DNA from 4 places in the Paraburkholderia sp. GAS41 genome. Region 1 is predicted to be linked to each of the others. Evidence: predicted binding sites of a transcription regulator. Region 1 holds the regulator's gene; each other region holds the start of a gene.

Region 1 (5,808 bases):
TTGAGGCGCGCGTGTACCGGTTCCGCGTCGCTGACGTAACAGAACAGCGTTTCGCCGCTGATCTCGGTCCGTTCGGCGAGCGGCGCCAGTTCGTCGCGCAGGGCGATGGGATCCGGACCGTAGATTTCGATCACATCGCAGCCAATCTCCGAGGCGATCAGTTCGTTCGGCGCGCCTTCCGCAATCTTGCGTCCTTCTTCGATCACGCACAGACGGTGACACAGCCGCTCCGCTTCTTCCATGAAGTGCGTGGTCAGAAGAATGGTCTTGCCGCGTACCAGCAACGAGCGCAGGCGCTCCCAGATCAGGTGGCGCGCCTGCGGGTCGAGACCGGTGGTGGGCTCGTCCATGATGAGCACGTCCGGATCGTTGACGAGCGCGCGGGCGAGCGTCAGACGCCGCTTCATGCCGCCGGAGAGTTCGCCGACCCGCGCATCCGCCTTGCTCTCGAGCCGGGCAAATTCCAGCAGCGACGGCACCATGGCGCGGGTCTGCGCCGCGCTCATGCCGAAGTAGCGGCCGAATACCAGCAGGTTCTCGCGCACCGTGAAGTCCGGATCGAGATTGTCGAATTGCGGCACGACGCCCACACGCGCCCGCGCGAAACGGGAACGTGCCGGAATCGGCTCGCCGCACAGGCGGATCGTGCCCGCATCCGGCGCGGCGATGCCGAGCAACATGCGCAAGGTGGTGGTCTTACCGGCACCGTTCGGACCGAGCAGACCGAAACACTCGCCGCGCTGGACGTGGAACGACAGGCCGTCGACGACAGTCTTACCGGCATAGCGCTTGTTGACTTGCAGGAATTCGATGGCGGCTTCTGGCATGGGTCGTTAGGGATTCCGAAGGACGTGAACGGCCGGTAAGGCTGCCCATTCTAGGGCATCGGCGCCCGCGTGTTGACGCTCTTGCACTGCGAGGGTGCGGCTTCTTGCACTGCGGCATGGCACGCGCAGCGGCTGCGTCATAGCGAACGCCGCGCTGGCGCGAAGTTAGCGTTTTCCATCCCTTGCATGCTGAATTGCGGCGCACCATGATGCAGGACAGAGCCGCGATAAACGCGGTAGGGAGAACCAAATGGCGAGCTACAAGAAAATCCTGTTGTGCTACGACGGCTCGCGCGAAGGCCGCAAGGCGCTGCGCTGCGGCGCCGATCTGGCGCTGGACCTGAAAGCGGAAACGCATTTGCTGTCAGTGGTGGATATGCGCTCGAGCATCGCGCAGAGCGCGGGGCTGCTGACCGACGTGGCCTGTGGCAGCTTCGAGAAGACCGCCCGCGACATTCTCCAGGAAGGCGTCGACTGGCTCACCGAGCGAGGCGTCACCGCGCAAGGGCATTTTGCATTCGGCCATCCGATCGACGAAATCGCCAATCTGGCCAACGAACTTCAGGTGGATCTCGTGGTAGTCGGCCACCGATGCCGCACCGGCCTCTCGCGCTGGTGGATGGGCGCGGGGAATACGCCGCTACTCGACCGGGTTTCGTGCAGCATTCTGGTGGCGTGCTCGTCGGTACAGGAACAGCAGCAAGCGGCTGAGGCGGCTTGAGTCTGAGTCTGAGTCTGAATCCGAGCCGGGGTCTGGGTGAGAAGACCAGACTCCGGACGGGTGGAACGAGGCGAGGCTTGCTATTCACGGTTCAGCTTGCCCGCCGTTCGTATTCGGTCTGCGCGTTCGGCTGGCCCCGTCAGTTTGCGTTTAGATCGACCGCAGCCAGCTTCCATGAAAACAGCCCTTCGCGTCGCAGAATGGCGGAGTAACGTGCATCGCCGACGCCATGCTGATAGGTGACGGCGAATTCATTGATGCCGCGATAGCCGGCCGTGGTCTGCGGCGGTTGCGGCGGCGCGGTCGACGGGGTGGCTGGCGCGGGCGCTGCGGGAGCGGGCGCTGAATCTGCACCACCGGCAGACGGATTGGCACTCGCATCCTGCGCTGTGGGCGGGCGCTGGTGGAGATCGCCGCGCGGCGGCATGCCGTTCAATAACGCAGCCACGCCATCCGGGGTTGCATAGGCATCCACCAATGGACCAATCAAGGCTACGCCAATCATTGCGCCAAGCGCTGCGAGCGGATTACCGCTCGCACGGGCTTCGATTCGCCGCGTCAGCAGCCCGCCAATCTGCTCCTTTAGGCTCTCGCGTAATGCCGGATAGTCGACGTATTCGCTGACGGTCTGCGCATCGCGTGCGTCGGCGGCGCGCTTTAGCCGGTCGAGTGCGAGGTAGGGCGAGGCATAGGCGTATCCGAGCACAGCCACGATCACAATCGCGAGGAGCCCAACGATCAGCGGCCGCGCAAAGCCACGTGTTGCAGAGGTTGAAACAGACATCGTGCGAGATTCTCCGCTGTGGGTGATCTAAGGTGGACCGCCGCCGCGAGAAAACGATCCCCGCAAGCTTCACGCGACGTTCCCGATCCACCCATTTCTCAGCGTCAACTGGCGCACGTCTGAAACGGACGACGCATAACGAACAACTCGTAACGAACAACGAACACGGAGAGAGGCCAAGCCTCGGCTTCCGGGTGTTGCGCAACATAGCCTTTATTCAAACAGCGCGTTTTGCACGCCGGCCCGTTCTTCAGCGATGCAATGGTCGATCATCCGGCACACCGCGTCCACCGTGCCGACCATGATGAGACGCGACGGCCCGTGGTAGACCCGCACCGGTGCGCGCCGGGCCGGTTCTGCGGTGTTGAGGCCGGAATTCAGCGAGACCCGCGCGAAGGCTGGCAGCGCCGACGGCAATGTTGAAGTCTGCGGCTCTTCTGCGTCGAATAACGAAGGAGTAGCGCTGGACGCCTCGATGGGTGCGCAGGGCACAAGGCTGCGCAAATGGCGCAGACGACCGAACTGGCGGAAGGGCAGCAGGCGGGCAAGGCGTTCCATGAGTCTCTCCAGGCTTGGTTCAGGTCAGGGTTCAGAACTCGGTGGGGCGAATCAGCCCGACCGCGATGCCTTCCAGTGCGAATTCCGCACTGCCGGCCTGAACGAAGATGTTTTCGTAGTCGGGGTTCTCGGCGATCAGCTCGATACCATTCGGCCGGCGCTTGAGACGCTTGACCGTCACGTCGTCGCCTAGCCGCGCGACGATGATCTGGCCGTCTTTCGCTTCGCTTTTCTTCTGCACGGCGAGCAGGTCGCCGTCGAAAATGCCGGCGTCCCGCATGGACAGCCCGCGCACCTTCAACAGGTAGTCCGGCTTGCTCGAGAACAGCGCCGGGTCGCAGGCGTAATGCTGCGAAATGTGTTCCTGCGCAAGGAGCGGGCTACCGGCGGCCACCCGGCCGATCAGGGGCAGGGACAACTGCATCAGGCTGGCATGCGGCAGCGTGAACTGATGCGGTGCGTCGTCCTGGCCGGCCAGCAACAAACGGATGCCGCGCGAAGCACCGGCAGCGAGTTCGATCACACCCTTGCGGGCGAGCGCCCGCAGATGCTCCTCCGCCGAGTTGGCCGAACTGAAGCCCAGCTCAGCGGCGATCTCCGCGCGGGTGGGCGGAAAACCGGTGCGTTCGATTGCCCGGCGGATCAGATCGAAAACCTCTTGCTGTCGTGCGGTAAGTTTGGTCATGGGGCCACTGTATGGATAGACAGGTGACTGTATTTTTATACAGTATTCGGCGCAATTCAAGCTTTACTTTAAGTTCGTGCCCTGGGTGTCGTGACAGCGCCGCTTCAGGGTGTTCCAGCAGCCGTTTGCGTGCCGCAACGCCGCGCCCAGCTGTCATTACCACTTTTACGTATTAAAAAATGAATAAACATTATTTTTAATGATGAAAGCCTTTCGATAGAGTGGCCTGCAGTTCGACACAAACAACCCGGGACGCACTGTCCCAGCCAACCACGACGCGGAGAAGGTGGATGATCGATCAGGGCACGGGGCTCGCAGGCAAGACCAGGAAACTCATCACGCTACTGGCGTTCGGCTGCGCAACGGCACTCGGCCTGGTGGCCCAGACGGCCGCCGCGGACACGACGCTGCTCAACGTGTCGTATGACCCGACGCGCGAGCTGTACCAGCAGGTCAACCAGGCGTTCGGCAAGCAGTGGAAGGCGCAGACCGGTGAAACGCTCACCTTCAAGCAGTCGCACGGCGGCTCGGGCGCGCAGGCGCGCTCGGTGCTCGATGGCCTGCAGGCGGACGTGGTGACGCTCGCGCTGGCTTACGACATCGACGCGCTCGCCGGCAAGGGCCTCATCGACAAGAACTGGCAGAAGCGCCTGCCAGACAACGCAGCGCCGTACACCTCGACGATCGTATTCCTGGTGCGCAAGGGCAATCCGAAGCACATCAAGGACTGGGACGATCTCGTCAAGCCTGGCGTGTCGATCGTCACGCCGAATCCGAAAACCTCGGGCGGCGCGCGCTGGAACTATCTGGCGGCCTGGGCCTATGCCGAGCATCAACCGGGCGGTAACGATCAGAAGGCCAAAGACTTCGTCTCGAAGCTCTATAAGAACGCCGGTGTGCTCGACTCGGGCGCGCGCGGAGCCACCACGAGCTTCGTGCAACGCGGCATCGGCGACGTGCTGATTGCGTGGGAAAACGAGGCGTTTCTGTCGCTGAAGGAATTCGGTCCGGACAAGTTCGAGATCGTGGTGCCGTCGGTGAGCATTCTGGCCGAACCGCCGGTGGCGGTGGTCGACAAGGTGGTGGACAAGCACGGCACGCGCAAGCAGGCGGAGGCGTATCTGAACTTCCTGTATAGCGAGCAGGGTCAGGAAATCGCGGCCGAGAATTTCTACCGTCCGCGTTCGGACAAGGTGCCGGCCGCGCTGACCGCGAAGTTTCCGAAGCTGAAGCTGTACACCGTGGACGATTCGTTCGGCGGCTGGGCCAATGCGCAGAAGACGCACTTTGCCGATGGCGGCGTGTTCGATTCGATCTACGCGCCGCAATAAGGCGCCAATGGTAGGAAGCGAAGCACGCCCGAAGTGGCGTGCTTTTGCGTCGCACAGTTGGGCCACACGTTCGGCCAACGGTGGCCGCCGTGGTTTTCACCCTGAAAGAGCATCCTGCATGACGACGTTGACCTTTCGCAAGCCAAGCGCGTTACCCGGCTTCGGCCTGACGCTCGGCATCACGGTGGCGTATCTGAGCCTCGTGGTGCTGATTCCGCTCGCGGGGACCTTCCTCAAGACCGCCTCGCTTAACTGGACCCAGTTCGTCCACGCCGTGGCCTCGCCGCGCGTGCTGGCGTCGTACCGGCTGACCTTTTTCTCCGCGCTGGGCGGCGCGCTGATCAACGCGGTGTTTGGCTTTCTCGTGGCCTGGGTGCTGGTGCGCTACACGTTCCCGTTCAAGCGTCTGGTCGATGCCATCGTGGATTTGCCGTTCGCGTTGCCCACTTCGGTCGCCGGCATCTCGCTCGCGGCGGTGTATGCGGGCAACGGCTGGATCGGCCAGTTTCTCGAGCCGCTCGGCATCAAGATCGCGTTCACGCCAGCGGGCGTGCTGGTGGCGTTGACCTTTATCGGTCTGCCGTTCGTGGTGCGTACCGTGCAGCCGGTGCTCGAAGAGTTCGAGCGCGAGCAGGAGGAGGCCGCGGCGTGCCTCGGCGCGTCGCGTTGGCTGACGTTTCGCCGCGTGGTATTGCCCGCTGTGTTGCCGGCGCTGCTGACCGGTTTCGCCTTGGCTTTCGCGCGGGCGTTGGGTGAATACGGGTCGGTGATTTTCATCGCCGGCAACGTGCCGATGAAATCGGAGATCACGTCGCTGCTCATCATCACCAAGCTCGAGCAATACGACTACGCCGGCGCCACGGCATTGGCGGTGGTGATGCTGGTGGTGTCGTTCCTGATGC
Region 2 (5,808 bases), on a different contig from region 1:
GCCGATCTTCGTGGCGAGTTCGTCCGCTTCCGCGTCCTTCAGACCAACCGCCGGATCGACGGCGATCTTGTGGATCAGCTCAGGCGTCTTTTCCGCGACTTCTTCCACGTCCATGCCGCCTTCGCTCGAAGCCATCACCACGACTTTCTGCGAGATGCGATCGACTACCAGGCCGACATACAGCTCCTTCTTGATGTCAGCGCCTTCTTCGATCAGCAGGCGGTTCACCTTCTGGCCTTCCGGGCCAGTCTGGTGCGTGACGAGTTGCATGCCGAGGATCTGGTTCGAGAACTCACGAACCTGTTCCAGCGACTTCGCGACCTTCACGCCGCCACCCTTGCCACGGCCACCCGCGTGGATCTGAGCCTTCACGACCCATACCGGGCCGCCGAGCTCTTCAGCGGCCTTCACCGCGTCATCCACCGAGAAGACCGGCTTGCCGCGCGGTACCGCGACGCCGAATTTCCGCAGGATTTCCTTACCCTGGTACTCGTGAATCTTCATGCGTGATTCCCTTCAGTCTGAGAGTTGGGTTGAACTTCGTTTCCGCTGCTGTCGTTCAAACGGGACGTGCCACGGCCGTTGCTGTCTTCGGCGGCGTGGCGTGTTTGCTCGCTTGCTGTATCCGCACGCTCCGCTGAACGCGGCGCGTGGCCATACCAGCGCGGATAAAACTGTCGCACCGCCTCGCCGTCGAATCGCAGCGCGTGGCAGCGACCCAGCTGGAATGGCGGCTTGTCGTTTGAGTGTTCGTCTGAGGCTTTGGGTGAACCGTCCCTCGATGTATCCCCTGCCGCTTCGTGCGGCGGCTTGCCGTCATTCGTGTTCCACACTTCACCGGCGAACGCCTGAATGGCGGCCGTGGGAAGGAAAGCGCACAACTCGGTGAGATGCGTGCAACCTGCCGTGCCTCCCAGCAAACGGGCGGCTTCGCGACGGAAATTGTTGAACAGATTGAGCCCGATGAGGGCCCGATAGGCGGGATTGGTGGCTTCGCACAGACCGGGATAGGGCACCCAGTCGGACGACGCTTGCGCGTCGACAACGTTGAGCTTGCGATCGATCGTAATGCGGAGCCAGAGTTCATGGATCGGCTGACCGTTGGGCCGGACGCCCGACGCAAGCGCCACATCACGTGGCTTTTGGTCGGTTAGACACGCCTCTATATCCCACAGGCCATCCTCACGCTCATAGGCTTCCGCACGAATTGCGCGGCGATGGCGCAACTGACGGGAGACGGGCGGGGAAAGCGGCATGCGGAAGGAAAAGGCCGAATTGGAAAACCCTTTGATTTTAGCATACTGGGTATTTCAGGCAGGCTGGGTTGTGCATAGCACCAATAGGGCGCGAGTGGATGCGGCTTCGTGTCGCGTGGGGGCGGGGTCTGAAGGCGCCTGGCGGCGAGCGCGGGCGTTTGCGGGGTTGCGGGGTTGCGGGGTTGCGGGGTTGCGGGGTTGCGGGGTTGCGGGGTTGCGGGGTTGCGGGGTTGCCGGTTCGTCCGCGCTGGTTGCGTTTGTCGTTAATCGCCGGCCCAGTCGTCCTCGATGCCCTTGAGGATCTTGCCGATTGTCGCCCCCGAGAAGCCCCGTGCAGCGAGAAAACGCCCCTGCTTCGCGCGTTCTGCCTGGGTTTCCGGAAGCTGGCCGTATTTTTTGAGCCAGACGGCCCGCGCGCGCGTCAGTTCGGTCTCACGCAACTGAGCACTCGCCTCTTCGATCAGCGTCTGGCCGACCGCATGGCGCTTCAACTCCCCGACGATCCGGTTGGCGCCAAGACGCGACGCGCGGCGATGGACCAGGCTCTCGGCAAAGCGGGAGTCGGATAGCCAACCCTCGCTTTCGAGCGAATCAAGCAAGGTTTCCAGAGAGTCGTTCTCTTCGACGAACGGTGTCAGCTTGCGCGAGAGTTCGGCGCGGCTGTATTCGCGGCGGGACAGATATCCGAGCGCGCGGCCTTTCAGCGAACGGGTAAGGCCTTGGGACTTTCTGGCGCGGCCATCGTCCGGGCAAGTCTCGCCGGGAGTGCGGCGCGAGCGGGTGTAGGTGGTTTCTGCGGAAGAGCCGGCGGTATCGCCGGTGTCGGCCGAAGCGGAACCGCGCTGAGGTGATGGCGCGCGGCCCGTGGCCTGATCGTGTGCGTCGAAAGACTCGAACGGGTCGAATGAATCGTCGTCACGCGGGCCGTCCGCATCACTTCCTGCATGAGATACAGGCCGGCCCTTGCGTATCACGCGACGATTACTCCTCTTCGCCCGCGACTTCGGCGCTTGCGCCGACAGCGGTTTCTGCCATTGCATTCACGCCGAGCGATTCACGGATGCGGTTCTCGATTTCACGTGCGATATCAGGATTCTCACGCAGGAATTCGCGTGCGTTGTCTTTACCCTGACCAATCCGGTCGCCGTTGTAGCTATACCAGGCACCGGCCTTATCGACGATCTTCGCCGACACACCCAGGTCGATCACTTCACCCTGACGCGAAATGCCTTCGCCGTACAGGATGTCGAAAATCGCCTCGCGGAACGGTGGCGAGACCTTGTTCTTGACGACCTTCACGCGCGTTTCGTTGCCGATCACTTCGTCGTTCTTCTTGATCGAACCGATACGGCGAATGTCCAGACGCACCGACGCGTAGAACTTCAGCGCGTTACCACCCGTGGTGGTTTCCGGATTGCCGAACATCACACCAATCTTCATACGGATCTGGTTGATGAAGATGACGAGGCAGTTCGTGCGCTTGATCGTGCCCGTGAGCTTGCGCAGCGCCTGCGACATCAGACGCGCTTGCAGACCCGGCAGCGAGTCGCCCATTTCGCCTTCGATTTCAGCCTTCGGCACCAGTGCCGCGACCGAGTCGATCACGATCATGTCGATGGAGCCCGAACGCACCAGCGCGTCGCAGATTTCCAGCGCCTGTTCACCCGTGTCCGGCTGCGAAACCAGCAGTTCGTTCACGTTCACACCGAGCTTGCCTGCGTACTGGATGTCGAGTGCGTGCTCCGCGTCGATAAACGCTGCCGTGCCGCCCAGCTTTTGCATTTCGGCGATGACCTGCAGCGTCAGCGTGGTTTTACCCGACGATTCCGGCCCGTAGATTTCGACCACACGACCACGCGGCAAACCGCCAACACCCAGTGCGATGTCAAGACCCAGCGATCCCGTTGAGACCACCTGGATATCTTCGACTACCTCACCTGCGCCGAGCCGCATGACCGACCCTTTGCCGAACTGTTTTTCAATCTGCGCGAGCGCGGCAGCCAATGCCTTGCTCTTTTCAGCAGTCAGTCCAGCCGAGCCTTTCTTGCTTTCTTCCATGAATCGTCCTTTGCTATGATGAACGGCGTCTGAGGCAGATGTGCAGCCCATTCATCACGGACAGCACGCTAAACGCAGACACTGTATAAAAAAACAGTAGTTTTGGCAAGCACGATTCGCACGTGGAAGCATTTATATGCGATCAGGTGCGCCAGACTACCCACAAAAATCTTTGGAGACCGCTGCGCGCCGAGCAATGCCACGGTGGCGGCAAAGCCAGGCTGGCGCATCATGCGAATTCTCATTGCCGAAGATGACAGCATACTCGCGGACGGTCTGGTTCGATCACTCCGCCAATCGGCATACGCCGTCGATCACGTGAAGAGCGGCGTCGAAGCCGACACCGCGCTGTCGATGCAAACTTTCGACCTGTTGATACTCGATCTCGGCCTGCCGCGCATGTCAGGGCTCGAGGTGTTGCGCCGCCTGCGCGCGCGCAATTCGACCCTGCCCGTGCTGATCCTGACCGCGGCCGACAGCGTCGATGAACGCGTCAAAGGGCTGGACCTCGGCGCCGACGACTATATGGCCAAGCCCTTCGCCCTCAACGAACTCGAAGCCCGCGTGCGGGCACTGACCCGGCGCGGCGCGGGAGGCGGCCCGACGGTGGTGCGGCATGGCTCGCTGTCGTTCGATCAGGTTGGCCGGATTGCTTATGTCAACGAGCAGGTGATCGACCTCTCGGCGCGCGAACTCGGCCTGCTCGAAGTGCTGCTGCAACGGATCGGCCGGCTGGTGTCGAAAGAGCAACTGGTCGACCACCTGTGCGAATGGGGCGAAGAGGTCAGCAATAACGCGATCGAAGTCTACGTGCACCGCCTGCGCAAGAAAATCGAGCCGAGCGGCGTGCGCATCATCACCGTGCGCGGCCTTGGCTATTGCCTCGAGAAAGCCACCACGGCAGCGGCGGCCGACGCGCAAGCGGCGCCGTCGACGACGGCAGAACCGGCCGCATCTGCCTCGCCCGCCTCCGCCGCGATGCCCGCGAGCCATCACTTCAAATAGAGACCACCCATGTCCGCACGCGTGGAGCGCGCCACGGCGCAAGCTGCGGACCTTGACGACGAGGCACGCGACGCCCGCTACGCGAACCCGTTCGCCCCGCCCGACGAAACCGAAGCCGCCGCCAAGTCCCGGCCGCGCTCGCTGTTCGGCGAAATTCTCGACTGGATGCTGGCGCCGCTGCTGCTGCTCTGGCCGATGAGTATCGCGGTGACCTATCTGGTCGCCAAGTCCATCGCCAACGGACCGTTCGACCGGGCGCTCGAAACCGATGCCTACGTGCTGGCGCGCCAGATTCATCCGGTGAACGGCGTCGCCGAGCTTTCGCTGCCCGATGCGACGCGCGATTTCCTGAGCGCGGACAATGTCGACAAGGTGTTTTATCAGGTACTCGGCACGCGCGGCGAACTGGTGGCTGGCGACCGCGACATGCCGCTGCCTCACGAAGAAGACCGGCCGCCGCCGGGTCTCGTCGAGTTTCGCGACGATGTCCTGCGCGGCAACGACGTCCGCGTCGCTTATACGACCGTCGAGTTTCCGCAGACGCCGCACGCGCTACCCGTCCTGGTGCAGGTCGGCGAGACGCTCGACAAGCGCAGTCAGCTCGCCAACGACATCATCAAAGGCGTGATCCTGCCGCAGTTCGTGATCCTGCCGCTCGCGATCGTCCTCGTATGGTTCGGGCTTTCGCGCGGACTAGCGCCGCTGCACGCGCTGCAGGCACATATCCGCGCGCGGCGCCCGGACGATCTGTCGCCGCTGGAATCCCATCGCGCGCCGCCGGAGATCGAACCGCTGGTAACGTCGTTCAATGACCTGCTAACGCGCCTCGAACAGAACATGGAACTGCAAAAGCGCTTCATCGCCGATGCGGCTCATCAGATGAAAACGCCGCTCGCCGGCCTGCGCACTCAGGCCGAACTCGCGCTGCGCCAGGATGTGTCCGAGGAAGTGCACCGTTCGCTCGAGCAGATCGCCACGAGCTCCGAACACGCGGCGCGGCTCGTCACGCAGTTGCTGGCGCTGGCGCGCGCGGAAAATCGGCTCTCGGGCCAGATTTTCGCGCCGGTCGAAATCACCGAAGTCGCACGCAACGCGGTGCGCGACTGGGTGCAGGCGGCGCTCGCCAAGCAGATGGATCTTGGCTACGAAGGGCCGGACGAAGCCGTGGAGATAGACGGCAGTCTGCTGATGCTGCGCGAGATGCTGTCCAACCTGATCGACAACGCCATCCGTTATACGCCTGTTGGCGGGCGCATCACGGTGCGGGTGCGGCTGGATGCGGCCACGCGGCGGGTCCTTCTGGAAGTGGAGGATACCGGCCTCGGCATTCCGGTTGCGGAGCGAACGCGGGTCGTTGAACGCTTTTACCGGATTCTCGGTCGCGAAGGCGATGGCAGCGGGCTGGGGCTCGCTATCGTCCGCGAGATCGCAACCATGCATGGCGGCACGTTGACCATCGAAGACAACGTCTATCAAGCCACGCCGCGAA
Region 3 (5,808 bases), on a different contig from region 1:
ATAGGTCTTGACCTCCTCCAGCCGGTTGAGCGCGCCGTCGTATCCATCCGCCCTGCCTCGCACGTTCAAACTGCGATGCGTGCCGGTCAGCGTGATTTCCGCCTCGTAGCCGCTGTCGCGGCGCGCGGCGACGATCGCGTGTCCGGCAATCCCTTCGGCCGCGCTCGGCGCAGGCGTAAAGCGCAGATCGAGGTCGCCGCGCCGCGCCGTGAACTCGCACAATGCCCGCACCGCGACGACGTAACTCATGCCGCCGCCTCGGCACCGTCGATCTGTACCTCGTCGGCCCAGCGCACGTCGAGCACGCGCACCGGCATGCCGTGCTGCGCACAGTATTCGAGCCAACGAATCTGGTTGTCCTGCAGACGGTCGCCGGGCCCTTTCACCTCGATCAGCTCGTAACGCCGCTCGGCAGGCCAGAAGCGGATCAGATCGGGCAGACCCGAGCGGTTGCTGCGGATGTCGCGCAGCAACCGTTCGAACCATAGTTTCAGATGTGCGGCCGGCAGGCAGTCGAGCGCCTGCGCGACCAGTTCGGGTGTCAACATGCCCCAGAACACGAACGGCGACTGCCGCCCTGCCTTGCTCTCCAGATGCCGCAAGATGGTCGCGCGGTACGCGCCGCTATCCAGCTGCGCAAGACAGGCGTCGAACTGGACCGCGCGGCGCGCCTGGAAATCGGGCGCGTGCAGATCCGCGGAGCCGCGCTGAAACGGGTGGAAAAACGCGCCAGGCAGCGCCGCAAACACCGGCTCCCAGCACAACAGACCGAAGAGCGAATTGATCAGCGCATTCTCGACGTAGTGCACCGGCGCCTGCGGACTACTCAGAGAGTCGCGCGCCGCGTATTCGACGCTGCACGGTGCGGTGGGGCGGCTCAGAACCAGTGCGCTACGCTCGATGGCCCTTGCGCCCGCCGCCCGCGCCACCGGCTGACCCAGGCGGCGCTGCAACCGCGGCAGCATCCGCGCGACACGCTGGCGCTCCTCTTCGCTGCCCGGCGCGTCGGCGGCCTGTAACGCTGCCGTCAAGGCCGCTTCGAATTGACCGCTGCGTTCGAGCACCCGCATGTGCCGATGCCGTGCGCCTGGCCACAGGCAGCCCGCGTAGACAGCCAGCGCCGCATCCCAGTCCTGCCGCCGCTCGCAATGCTGGCCGATGCGAAACAGCAGCTTCGCGCGGCGCATGTCGAGCCAGGCGTTGCCGGTTTCGATGGCGGCAATTTCCGCCACGATTGGCTCGACGGACGCGCCCTCGGCAAGCGTATCGAGCGCCTCACCGCATGCGTGCAAGGCCAGGTAGCCGTCCACATCGGCACGCTGCTGAAAGGCGCGCGACGACGGCGCGAAGGCCACCGCCTCATACTGGAACACGCCCAGATCGGCCAGCACGAATTCCGTCCAGTCCTGGTGAAGATTGCCGAAGAACATCAGGCGCAGCCGTTCGCACAACGGCGCGATGGTGACGTCGAATACGCAGTCGGCACTGTGTGGATTCCACATCCTGTATGGTCGCGCGGTGTCGTAGGTGGCCTGCAGCGCGTCGCGCAGGTCCGACTTGCGGCAGTCTTTGCGCAGCGGGATATTCGCAAAGATCTGCAGTAGTTCGGGCCGCGTAGCCAGGCCGAATAATTCATCGAGGCTCAGCTGCGGCGCGTCATCGATCCAGCCGAGCGCGATGAGCGGTGCAGCGGCTTGCCGCGAACATCCGATCTCGTCGTAATTCAGGCGGCTGGCCCTGAACAGCGTGCCTTTGCGCATCAGCATCCGCACGAGCAGCGCCCGTGAAGCCTGGGGCAAGCGACTGAATGCGTTAAGAAAGAGGCGCTCGTCCGCGCCGAAGACATCGTCGTAGCGCTCGGCAAGCCATGCCAGCGCACGCTCAAAATTGAGCAGGTAATAAGGTGCGCCGGGAGGCGGCGAAGACGCGTCCGACTGGGTTGAAGGCAACCCGGAAGGCGCAAGGGAAGGCACAAAGGAGGGTGCATCAAAAGCGTCTGTCACCACGGGCATTCACAGAGACTGTATGTTTATACAGTATATGATAGCAAACCCCGCGCGGCTTGGGCGCAGCCGCCTGTCACCCTGCGGCGCGCCTGACGACGTGCCGCAGGGTGACGCAAAGCGTCGTCGATCAGAAGCGATGCTTCAGACCCACCGCAACGACCACTTGCGAGTTACCCGAAGACGGATCGAGGCTATAGACGCTGGCGTCGAATGCAGCGTTACCGTTGCCTCCACCGACGCGCTGATAGACACCTTCCAGGTAGACATCGGTACGCGGCGAAAGCAGATAATCGGCCTGCGCCATCACCTGGTTCCAATGCGGCGTGGCCGACGTGAAGCCCTTCGACGCGCCGCCGAAGCCACCCGTCGTGTAGGTGTATGACGCACCCAGGCTAAAGTCCGGCCGCACGAAATAGCGACCGTTGATTTCGAAGTTGTCGAACTTGATGTAGTTGCCCGCAATCGCGCCGGTCGAGGTGCTGCCGCCTTGCCAGATGCCCGTCACATTGTTCGTGACGGAATGGGTCCAGACGGCGCCGACCGAAGCGCTGCCGAAATTGTAGTGCGCACCGGCACCGAAGATCTGCTGGCTGCCGCCGGTCGTGAGCTGGTCGCCATCGCCCGTGCTCACAGCGCCCGATGCATTTGCGAGCGAAGGCTGCGAGGTCCGGTTGATCTGCAGGTACGCGGCCGCGACATTGAAGCCGCCGTACGTATAGCTCGTGCCCAGGCTGTACGCGCTGTTGTTCGCGAAGCCGCCTGCCTCGCCGGAGAACGCATACATCGCGCCCGCCTTGAAGCCGCCGAACGAGGCGCTGCTGAACTTGAGCGCGTTATTCAGACGCAGGTCGTTGTTCAGGTTGTCGTTGTCATACACGTGGGTGGCCAGATTGCCGCCGAAACCCGAACCCGTCGCGCTCATCGGTGCGATGTAATCGACCATGAAATCGTATTGACGGCCGAGCGAAACCGTACCGTACTGGCTCGAACGCAGACCCACCCACGCTTGCCGGCCGAACAGGTCGCCACCGTTCTTCAGCGCGCCGCTGTCTACGTTGAAACCATTCTCCAGCCAGAAGACCGCGTATAGACCGCCGCCGAGATCTTCCGAGCCGCGCAAGCCCCAACGCGACGTGAAGACGTTGCCGCTTTGCATCGACCAGGCGCTGGCCCCCGGCGACTTGCCGCTTGAAGCATTCACGCGCGCGTCGTTCTGATAAACGACGCCCGTATCGATGAGCCCAAATAGCGTCACGCTGCTTTGCGCGTGTGCCGCCCCGGCTACCAGCATGGCCGACGCCGCGGCCAGATATCGCATCTTGATCAAACCCCACCCCGTTTCAAGTTCGTTTGTCTCACCAGACGATCGGCGATCGCCGTGAAAAAAGACGAGCGAAGTATAGGGTTGGGGTTAATTGCATCGAACTGGATAATCGAGGAACTCAGATTTCCACATTTTAAGGATAATTATTCACGAGATTTTAACAATGCCGCGCTCAGGCCTTTTCCATGGGAAGTTGCGGGGATTGGGATGCAATGCTAGCTGGGTGATACGCGATTGCGCGGCCTGCGGATCTATTGCGAAATCTCCGGCTTGTCGCAAATCTACCACGAGCGGAATTAATGCACTCAATGGGCGATTAATACCATCACACGGAAACCGAAATTAATCATTTCGTCCAGCGAGCGATTTGATCTGAAAGATTAATTATCGCGATATGGAAAATTTAATTTTGCGCCGCACAGTGACCTTTCAGATTGCGCTGCCCAAACAAATCTGCCGGTCTCACCATGAGGCGCGAAGCAGCAAAAGCTTCGCGGCCGCCGTTTTACGGTTGCCACGCCGGCCCCTCAGGAAAATGAAACTCATCGAGCGACGCCGCATGCATCTCAATGCTGTAGCCGGGACGTTGCGGCGGCATATACCGGCCGTTGCGGATCACGACCGGATCGACGAAATGCTCGTGCAGATGATCCACATACTCCAGCACCCGGTTGTCCAGCGAAGCCGACACGCAGATATAGTCGAACAGCGAAATATGCTGAACGTACTCGCATAAACCCACACCGCCCGCGTGCGGGCACACCGGCACGCCGAACTTCGCCGTCATCAGCAGGACGACGATCACCTCGTTGAGACCGCCCAGCCGGCAGCTATCCACCTGGCAGAAGTCGATGGCCTGCGCCTGCAGCAACTGCTTGAACATCACACGGTTCTGGCAATGCTCTCCCGTCGCGACGCCAATGGGCCGAAGCCGCTGGCGAATCGCCGCGTGGCCAAGAACATCGTCGGGGCTGGTGGGCTCCTCGATCCACCATGGATCGAATTGCGCGAGGCGCCGCATGTTCGCCACCGCCTCGTCGACGTCCCACACCTGGTTCGCGTCCATCATCAGCTTGCGGTCCGCGCCGATTTCCTCGCGCAGGATGCGGGCGCGGCGCATATCTTCCTCGAGGTTGCCGCCCACCTTCTGCTTGAAATGGGTCCAGCCCTGCGCGACGCCTTCACGGGCGAGCCGGCGGATCTTGTCGTCGTCGTAACCGAGCCAGCCGGCCGACGTCGTATAAGCCGGGTAGCCGTGCGCCAGCATCTCCTGTTCACGCTGGCTGCGCGTGCGCGCATGACGATGCAGCATGGCAATCGCCTCTTGCGGCGTGATCGCGTCGGTGACGTAGCGGAAATCGAGGCAGCGCACGAGTTCCTCGGGACTCATGTCGACCAGCAGCTTCCACACCGGCTTGCCCTCTGCTTTCGCCCACAGATCCCAGGCCGCATTCACGACGGCTGCGGTGGCCAGATGAATGGCGCCCTTGTCCGGACCGATCCAGCGCAACTGGCTATCCGAAGTCAGCGTGCGCCAGAAAGCGCCCATGTCCGCCGCGATCTCCTCCAGCGACTTGCCCACGACGAGCGGCGCCAGTGCCTGCACCGCCGCCACGCAGATCTCGTTGCCGCGTCCAGTGGTGAAGGTCAGGCCATGGCCGGTCAGCGACTGCGGCGAATCGGTTTCGAGCGTTACGTAGGTAGCCGAATAATCCGGCGCGGCGTTCATCGCATCGGAACCGTCGAGCGAGCGCGAGGTCGGGAAGCGAATGTCCCGGACGGACAGGCTGGTGATCGTGGGCATCTGAATCCCCTCCTCTCGAACAGCAATCGACTGCCAACCCAACGCGCTGGCATGAAACAACGAGGGCCGTGGCACCCCAAGGCGCCCCGACCCTTCCTCTCTCACCACACTGCGGCAATACCGCTCAATCGTAGAGCACGGCGGCGATCTTCGGGTCCGTCATATTGCTCTTGTCGTACCAGTAGAAGCCCGTGTCCACCTTCTTGGGCAGCGTCTCGCCCTTGAGCGCCTTCACGGCGGAGTCGACCACGCACTTGCCGATGCCGATCGGGTTCTGCGTAATCGCGCCGTACATCACGCCCGAATTGATGTCGTCCTTTTGCTCCTTGCCCGAGTCGTAGCCGATCAGGACGAGCTTCTTGCCCGATTCCTTGACGCCGATCGCGGCGCCTTCCGCCGAGCCTTCATTCGAGCCGAAAATGCCCTTCAGATTAGGATTGGCCTGAATCATCGTCTTGGCGATTTCCGCGGACTTCAGATGGTCGCCGCCGCCATACTGGACCGAGACGATCTTCACGTTCGGATGCTTCGCCTTCATCTCGTTCAGAAAGCCGTCGCGGCGATCGACGCCGGTGCGGCTGGTCTGATCGTGCACGATCAGACCCACGTCGCCGGAATCGCCGATGGCCTCAGCCATCTTGTCGGCGGCAAGCGCGGCCGCCGCGAGGTTATCC
Region 4 (5,808 bases), on a different contig from region 1:
CAGTCTCGGCGATCTGATCGCGGGGCGCTAAGGAATCTGCAAGATGAATGTTCTTGATACGACGTTGCAACAGTCGTTTCCGACCGTGATGGTGCCGCGCAAGGAGCCGGTTGCAGAAATGCAGGCGGCTGGAGAGCGGCTTCTGATGGCTGAGAACGGTGTATTTCTCGAGATCCGGCGCAACTGGATCAGCCTCGTGCGGCAGATCGCACAGTTTCACGTGCGCACTGCCGTGCCCTATGGCCGGGTGGTTGAGTCGACGCGCCTGACGTCTGATCGCATTCCAGTCGACCTGATCGGCCAGTTTGCGTCGATGGCACGGCAGGCCTGTCCCAACGAAACAGGGGCGTGGATTGTCTGGAGTTCCACGACGCAGGCGTTCCGTCTCGCACCTGTTGCCATCATCACGCATGACAGCGGCTCGTTAAAGTATGAGCCGCCGGCGCTTGCCGGTGACGAAGAACTGGTGATGGATTGCCATTCCCATGGGAGGCATCCGGCGTACTTCTCGTCTACGGATAACCAGGACGACCGGCACGACGTGAAGATGGCGTTGGTCATTGGCAACTGTGACCGCTCGAGTCCGAGCATCGCGGCGCGCCTGTGTGCCAAAGGCCTGTTTGAGGAAACGGAACGCGTGCCGCAAGCATGGTACGAGGCAATCTGGGCAGCGGGGGCGAAATGAACGAAATCATTGTTCACAAGCTTCCCGAGCACATGGTGCTCAGACCATGGCGCGTGATCGTGGTAGGGGCGGGCGGTACCGGCAGTGCTGTATTGCCGGCTCTCGCCCGCCTGCACCACGCGATGATCGAACTTGGGCATCCGGGCGGCATCGAGTGCACTGTTTATGACGATGACGTGGTCAGTCAGACGAACGTGGGGCGGCAGGGGTTTTACCCCAACGATGTTGGCAGCTTCAAGGCCTCGCTAATCGTCAACCGGTTAAACATGCTCATGGGCACCAACTGGCGGGCGAACACGCAGCGTCTTAACGGCCGCACGGCGCTGTTCAACGTCGACCTGGTTATCGGCTGCGTTGACACTCGTGCAGCGCGCAAGGCGATCGTCGATGCAATCGGGAATGGCAGCACTTACTACCTCGATTGCGGAAATGACACCGACCGCGGGCAGGTCATCCTCGGGCAGATGATGCCCCCGGGTTCCCGCCAAAAAAGTCGCGGGAGGTTGCCTCACGTCGCCGATCTGTTCCCGGAGCTCGTTGACACGTCGCTCGACGCGGCTGACGAGACGCCTTCCTGCTCCATGGCCGATGCGCTGCGCAAGCAGTCGCTCGTCATTAACTCTGCCATTTCGGTGCAGGCGTTCAATCTGCTCTGGACGCTATACCGGACTGGCACGCTGAAGTATTCGGGCGTGTTCGTGAATCTCACTACGGGACGAACGAACCCGATTCCGGTTGACCCTGCTGCATGGAAGCGCTTCGGATACGAAGCGCCACCACCAAAGGAAAAGAGCACTCGCAAGAGTCGGAAATCCACGGCTGCAGCATGACCGCGCCGCTTCCTATAGCAGGGAGCGGCGTTTTTGTTTGTCGAACGGAAATCGGTTCGGCGTCTTACCTCGAGATTCAAATGTCGAAGAAGTGGTTTGACCGTGTCGCGAAGCTTGCGTTACTGGCCGTGTTGACCTTGCTGTACGGCGTCTTGCCGATGTTCGCCTTTGGCTGGCTGCTCGCCAGCATTGCACGGCATCCGGAAGTCGTTACTGCGTTGAAAAACGAGTGCGCCTATCGCTACCCGATGTGGTGGCTCGGCGGAGCAAAGTGGGTTGTGCTCTGGTTTAGCCTTGTGGCCGCTGGTTCGCTCTTTTGCGGTATCGAGCGGGTGGCTCGTGAATTCGCTCGCCACGCGGAACCGGCTTTCATACCCCGCGTGCGTGAAGGAGTTATCACCTACACCCTCAAGCCGTTCTTTTCGGCACTGGCCTTTATCGATGGCCTTGTGGTGGATGACCTGCGCCTTTATATGGTGGTCTTTGCCATGGGACTTGTGCTTTCTTTCTGGTCCCTGCACCCGCTGAAGTCGAGCGAGTCGTAAAAGGTAGCGGCGCCGTCGTGTGTTGACGGCGCTTTATCTGACGTTGCCATGCGGATAGTCGCTTTGTGGTTGCGGCCATTGCCGTGTTCATTTGATCCAGCGCCGCCCCTCAAACGGGCGGCGTTTTTTTGCCCGCGGATTCCACGCCGTTATCGTGCAGTATCCTCGTCGGCGAATACCCTGGCGACCAGCCTTCCGAAATCTCCGGCCGCAATGGCGTCGTCAGATGTCAGCAAGTCATCATTCGGAGGTATCTTCGCCTCGACCGAAAGCGCGGTGAGGAGCTGCGCAGGCCATCGGGCGGCAAGCCCAATGTCCGCAAGTGTTTCTTCCAGGATTTCGCGCATTAGCTGCCGGGTCAGCAGCGCATGGGACGCGTGGTGCCGCTCGGCAATGACGCGCACTACGCGCTCGACGTCGGCCCGGAATATGGCGTGGCCGCGTCGGATGGCAAGTTCCTCTTCGGTGATCATGCTGATGAATGGTTCAGACTGTGGGAATTAGATTGTAATCCGGTCGCATGATCTTGCCCGAAACCGGGTTGCGTCGGAGGTACCGAGGGAAACACGTAGCAATTCCTCGAGCATTCCAGCGAAGTTGCCGCGGCATCGTCAGTAGACTTTCCCTATTCCCTGCGCCTCAGGCGCATCGACCTACGCTCACCGGCTCTGCTGGTGTGCCGATATTCTCAGCCGATTCATGATCGGCCCTATGTCAGACAGGTCATCGTCTGTTTTTTTACCCTGTTGGGAGCCACTTCCCAACGGGAAACGGCTCCCTATTTTTTTGGAGTCGTCCCATGACCAACGCGGTCAAGTCCATTGTTGTCAAGGTTTCAGAGTTGAACGGCTTTAAAGCGATTCAGCGTGTTTTCGCGCAGGACGTCGAAGCAAGTCCTCCGCAAAGTTACCCCGGCACAATCAGCTGCGTCTGGAGTAACAGCACGGCAGACATCAAGTGGGATTTCGATCTGCCCTTCGAAGCCGAGAAGCACCTCGTTCGTAGCGGAAGCGTCGAGCTGCATCATCTCCTGCGCCAACCGGCGTAACGAATTCACAGCCTTTTATTTCTACCCCTGTTGGGAGCTCTTCCCACCAGGGAACGGCTCCCATTTCTATTCGGAGCTGTTCCATGTCGTTCTTCAACAAGGTTGGGAAGTCGTTTGATCGCAAGCTTGTGTCGATTACGCTGCGTACCCCGGAAGTCATGCTGGAGGTGGCCGATTCATCCACACGTCGGGCTGTTGCCGTGACCTTCCGTAAGCGTCGCGGCCGTTCCGACATGTCGGGTGGCCGTGACAACGCAGTGGCGCTCGAGCAGCTTGGGTCGTGCGATGGCTATGACTCACTGCTAAACGGTCTGCGGCTTGCCGCAGGTCTGAATAGCGATCGCCGCTAGGAGCCGCCATGGAAATCGTCGATGTGTTTGTCGAGTATCCGAGTGGCATGAGCATCTCCGATTCCGCGTCGTATGCGCGCGGCTTCAATCAGGTTTGCATCTCCGAGCGTCTGGCTGCGGTGTTGCGGGAGTTCAGCGTCACCGAAGCGCCGCCCGAGGTCACGGCGACGATAGAAGGCGTACCGGTCGTGCTTCATCAGCGTACCGATGAGTGCTTTTCGGTCGAATTTTCGACGGATGAGCAGCCCAAACAGCGTCCTGGCTTCCTGCTGAGACTGATCGGCCATGAATGGACGGAGGATCAGCGGCAGCAGTTTGGGCGATATGCCCACACGTTATCCGCGGCATCGATCGTAGGTGCGGTTGGCTACTGGCACTCTACGCAAGTCTGGACCGCAACAACGGTGTTCAACATAGCCATGCTGGTTGTCTTCTTCGTGATACTATTTTTAGCAGGCATGGATTCCATGAACGGAGAATGAGCATGGGTTTCGGACTTTTTGTTCTGGCGATCGGCGTGGTCGTTTGCGGGTATGGTAGCTACATGAGCAACCTCGGTCGCAAGGCTGATCGCGAGCGCCGTCATACTCGCGTTTCGCGCTAGGTGGCAGCATGGGCTTCAGTTTCTTCGCATTGGGCGTGGCAATTGTCCTGTCCGCTCTCGGGCTGGTGATGGACCGCAATGGTCGGAAAGCCGATCGCGCCCGTCGCAGGATTTCGTAAGTCGGATATTGCACAGCCGGTCAAACGACCAGCACTCTCACACTAAGCCGCACCTTCGGGTGCGGCTTTTTTATTTCTGGAACTTCTCATGTCTGAAACCTCTCATGTCTGAAACTATTGATCTACCGGCGGCCCTGTCGGCTGCGCCGTTTCACCCGGAAGGCAAGACGGTCGCCGAAGTCGTCGATCACGTGTCCCGCGTCCTTCGCAAGACGGAAAGCGAACCGGAGTGGGTGACGCACGCGAACTTCATCGATGCAGATTGTCCCGACCGGTTCGGTCTGGGGCCTTCTGCACCCTGGCCCGACGAGCAATCAAACCGCCGTTTGGGCCTGTCGGTCGAGCGAGGAAATTCGGAAGGCTGGATTATCCGTGTCGACTCGATAGAGTTGGTCTGTAACGACGATGCCGGATTCTGGAAAAGCGTCCCCCTTCTGCGGATCAAGACGTTGTCCCGCTCGCAGGCGTGGGCGGTAGCTGCCGTGGTGTCGCGTCTGCTGGATATCGATTAAACAGTATTTCCTTTCCCTTATGGGGCAATCGCCCCGATGGGCGGTTGCCCCGTTTTCAATTGAGGCAATTATTCATGTACACCCTTTCCTTACCTGGCGATGCCGTCGAACTGACGGCGCTCATCGAAGTATTCCAGCAGCTCTTCCGGCACGATGCCCGGCTCAGTGCACACGCGACGATCGACGTGCGCTTGTTACGCGACGGTGTCGAATTAAATGTGACGCGCTACAACGGGGTGCGTGACACCGTGCTCGCGGACTATCACGAGCGTGCGAATCCGTTTCGCTTTGACCTGCAATGGGCGGAGGCGCTACTGGAGTGCTTGGCGCTTCGCGGCAGCATGGCCGTGAAGAAATTGCGCACGCTCACATCAGTCTCGCACCTCGGGAAGAGCCTGCCAAGCGCGGAGAGCGTCGACGGCGTCATCGCGGCGCTAGAAGCGGTGCCCGATGATGCGACGTTTGCAAAGGTCGACGACGCGCTTTTTTGCGGCCGGACTGCTTGGTCCGTTACCGTTGCCGGCGTCGTACGAGAAGCCCGTTGACGTCGGCGCGCCCGTCTCGTCGTTTGCTGCGCCTGCGGCAACTGAATGCGGACACACGCCGGGAAAAAGCGCTCACTCGCGCTGATTTGGATCTGGCTGAAGGCCGCGTTGGTCATCGGCGGCATGCGCTGGACCGCGCGACGGCGTTGCTATCGCATGGTCGTGAGACGTTCGAATGGTTCGGACTCGCGACGTGGCGGCCTTGCTCTCCATTCTCGATTCGCCGGACGACTGAAAATTAAATTCCAAACCGGTCGTCCACGAGTTCCCCGGTGTGAAATTGCGTGGTCTGAAGGCAGCAGCCAGAATGCGTGCAATTTTCGCAATGTGCGGGATGGACGAGCCTGCGCAGGCGGCATGAGAAGCCGCTGATCTTGCGCGGTGCGCAACTGATGTGTCGCGAAATGGAATTCGTGGGACTGGCGCGCGATCAGCTGAACTCGAAAGCACGGAATTAACTGGACTGCCGGGAAAGCGCGGAAATCGAACGACTGCCGCGCGGCGCAGTTGACTCCCGGCAATGTGCCGATGACGATTTGTTGAGAGAGGGTGGGAGGGGCTTGCCGACTC

What was found. The regulator LexA, encoded in region 1, represses DNA repair genes until DNA is damaged. The targets are predictions, from matches to a motif close to ACTGTATNNNNATACAGT.
Region 2: a site for LexA is predicted at 3,395-3,412, ahead of recA (recombinase RecA). Genes of this name have one in related genera too.
Region 3: a site for LexA is predicted at 2,021-2,038, ahead of P3T43_RS12905 (VRR-NUC domain-containing protein). Genes of this name have one in related genera too.
Region 4: a site for LexA is predicted at 2,790-2,807, ahead of P3T43_RS30715 (DUF2471 family protein). Genes of this name have one in related genera too.

What each region holds. Positions count from the first base shown of each region.
Region 1 covers NZ_JBNDMK010000004.1:295,307-301,114, reverse strand. The annotation lists gene nodI (nodulation factor ABC transporter ATP-binding protein NodI) at 1-827, opposite strand, end outside; gene P3T43_RS09395 (universal stress protein) at 1,078-1,548, shown strand; gene P3T43_RS09390 (DUF2939 domain-containing protein) at 1,688-2,332, opposite strand; gene P3T43_RS09385 (hypothetical protein) at 2,546-2,890, opposite strand; gene lexA (transcriptional repressor LexA) at 2,922-3,575, opposite strand; gene P3T43_RS09375 (sulfate ABC transporter substrate-binding protein) at 3,866-4,906, shown strand; gene cysT (sulfate ABC transporter permease subunit CysT) at 5,025-5,808, shown strand, end outside.
Region 2 covers NZ_JBNDMK010000011.1:159,796-165,603, forward strand. The annotation lists gene sucC (ADP-forming succinate--CoA ligase subunit beta) at 1-504, opposite strand, end outside; gene P3T43_RS17360 (DUF2889 domain-containing protein) at 501-1,256, opposite strand; gene recX (recombination regulator RecX) at 1,520-2,230, opposite strand; gene recA (recombinase RecA) at 2,238-3,314, opposite strand; gene P3T43_RS17375 (response regulator) at 3,546-4,319, shown strand; gene P3T43_RS17380 (sensor histidine kinase N-terminal domain-containing protein) at 4,329-5,808, shown strand, end outside.
Region 3 covers NZ_JBNDMK010000007.1:167,158-172,965, forward strand. The annotation lists gene P3T43_RS12900 (helicase C-terminal domain-containing protein) at 1-249, opposite strand, end outside; gene P3T43_RS12905 (VRR-NUC domain-containing protein) at 246-1,949, opposite strand; gene P3T43_RS12910 (porin) at 2,134-3,324, opposite strand; gene P3T43_RS12915 (L-fuconate dehydratase) at 3,836-5,134, opposite strand; gene P3T43_RS12920 (ABC transporter substrate-binding protein) at 5,259-5,808, opposite strand, start outside.
Region 4 covers NZ_JBNDMK010000030.1:81,759-87,566, reverse strand. The annotation lists gene P3T43_RS30735 (PRTRC system protein B) at 1-31, shown strand, start outside; gene P3T43_RS30730 (PRTRC system protein A) at 44-685, shown strand; gene P3T43_RS30725 (PRTRC system ThiF family protein) at 682-1,515, shown strand; gene P3T43_RS30720 (hypothetical protein) at 1,596-2,060, shown strand; gene P3T43_RS30715 (DUF2471 family protein) at 2,210-2,533, opposite strand; gene P3T43_RS30710 (hypothetical protein) at 2,860-3,108, shown strand; gene P3T43_RS30705 (hypothetical protein) at 3,192-3,458, shown strand; gene P3T43_RS30700 (hypothetical protein) at 3,467-3,940, shown strand; gene P3T43_RS30695 (hypothetical protein) at 4,286-4,693, shown strand; gene P3T43_RS30690 (hypothetical protein) at 4,738-5,238, shown strand.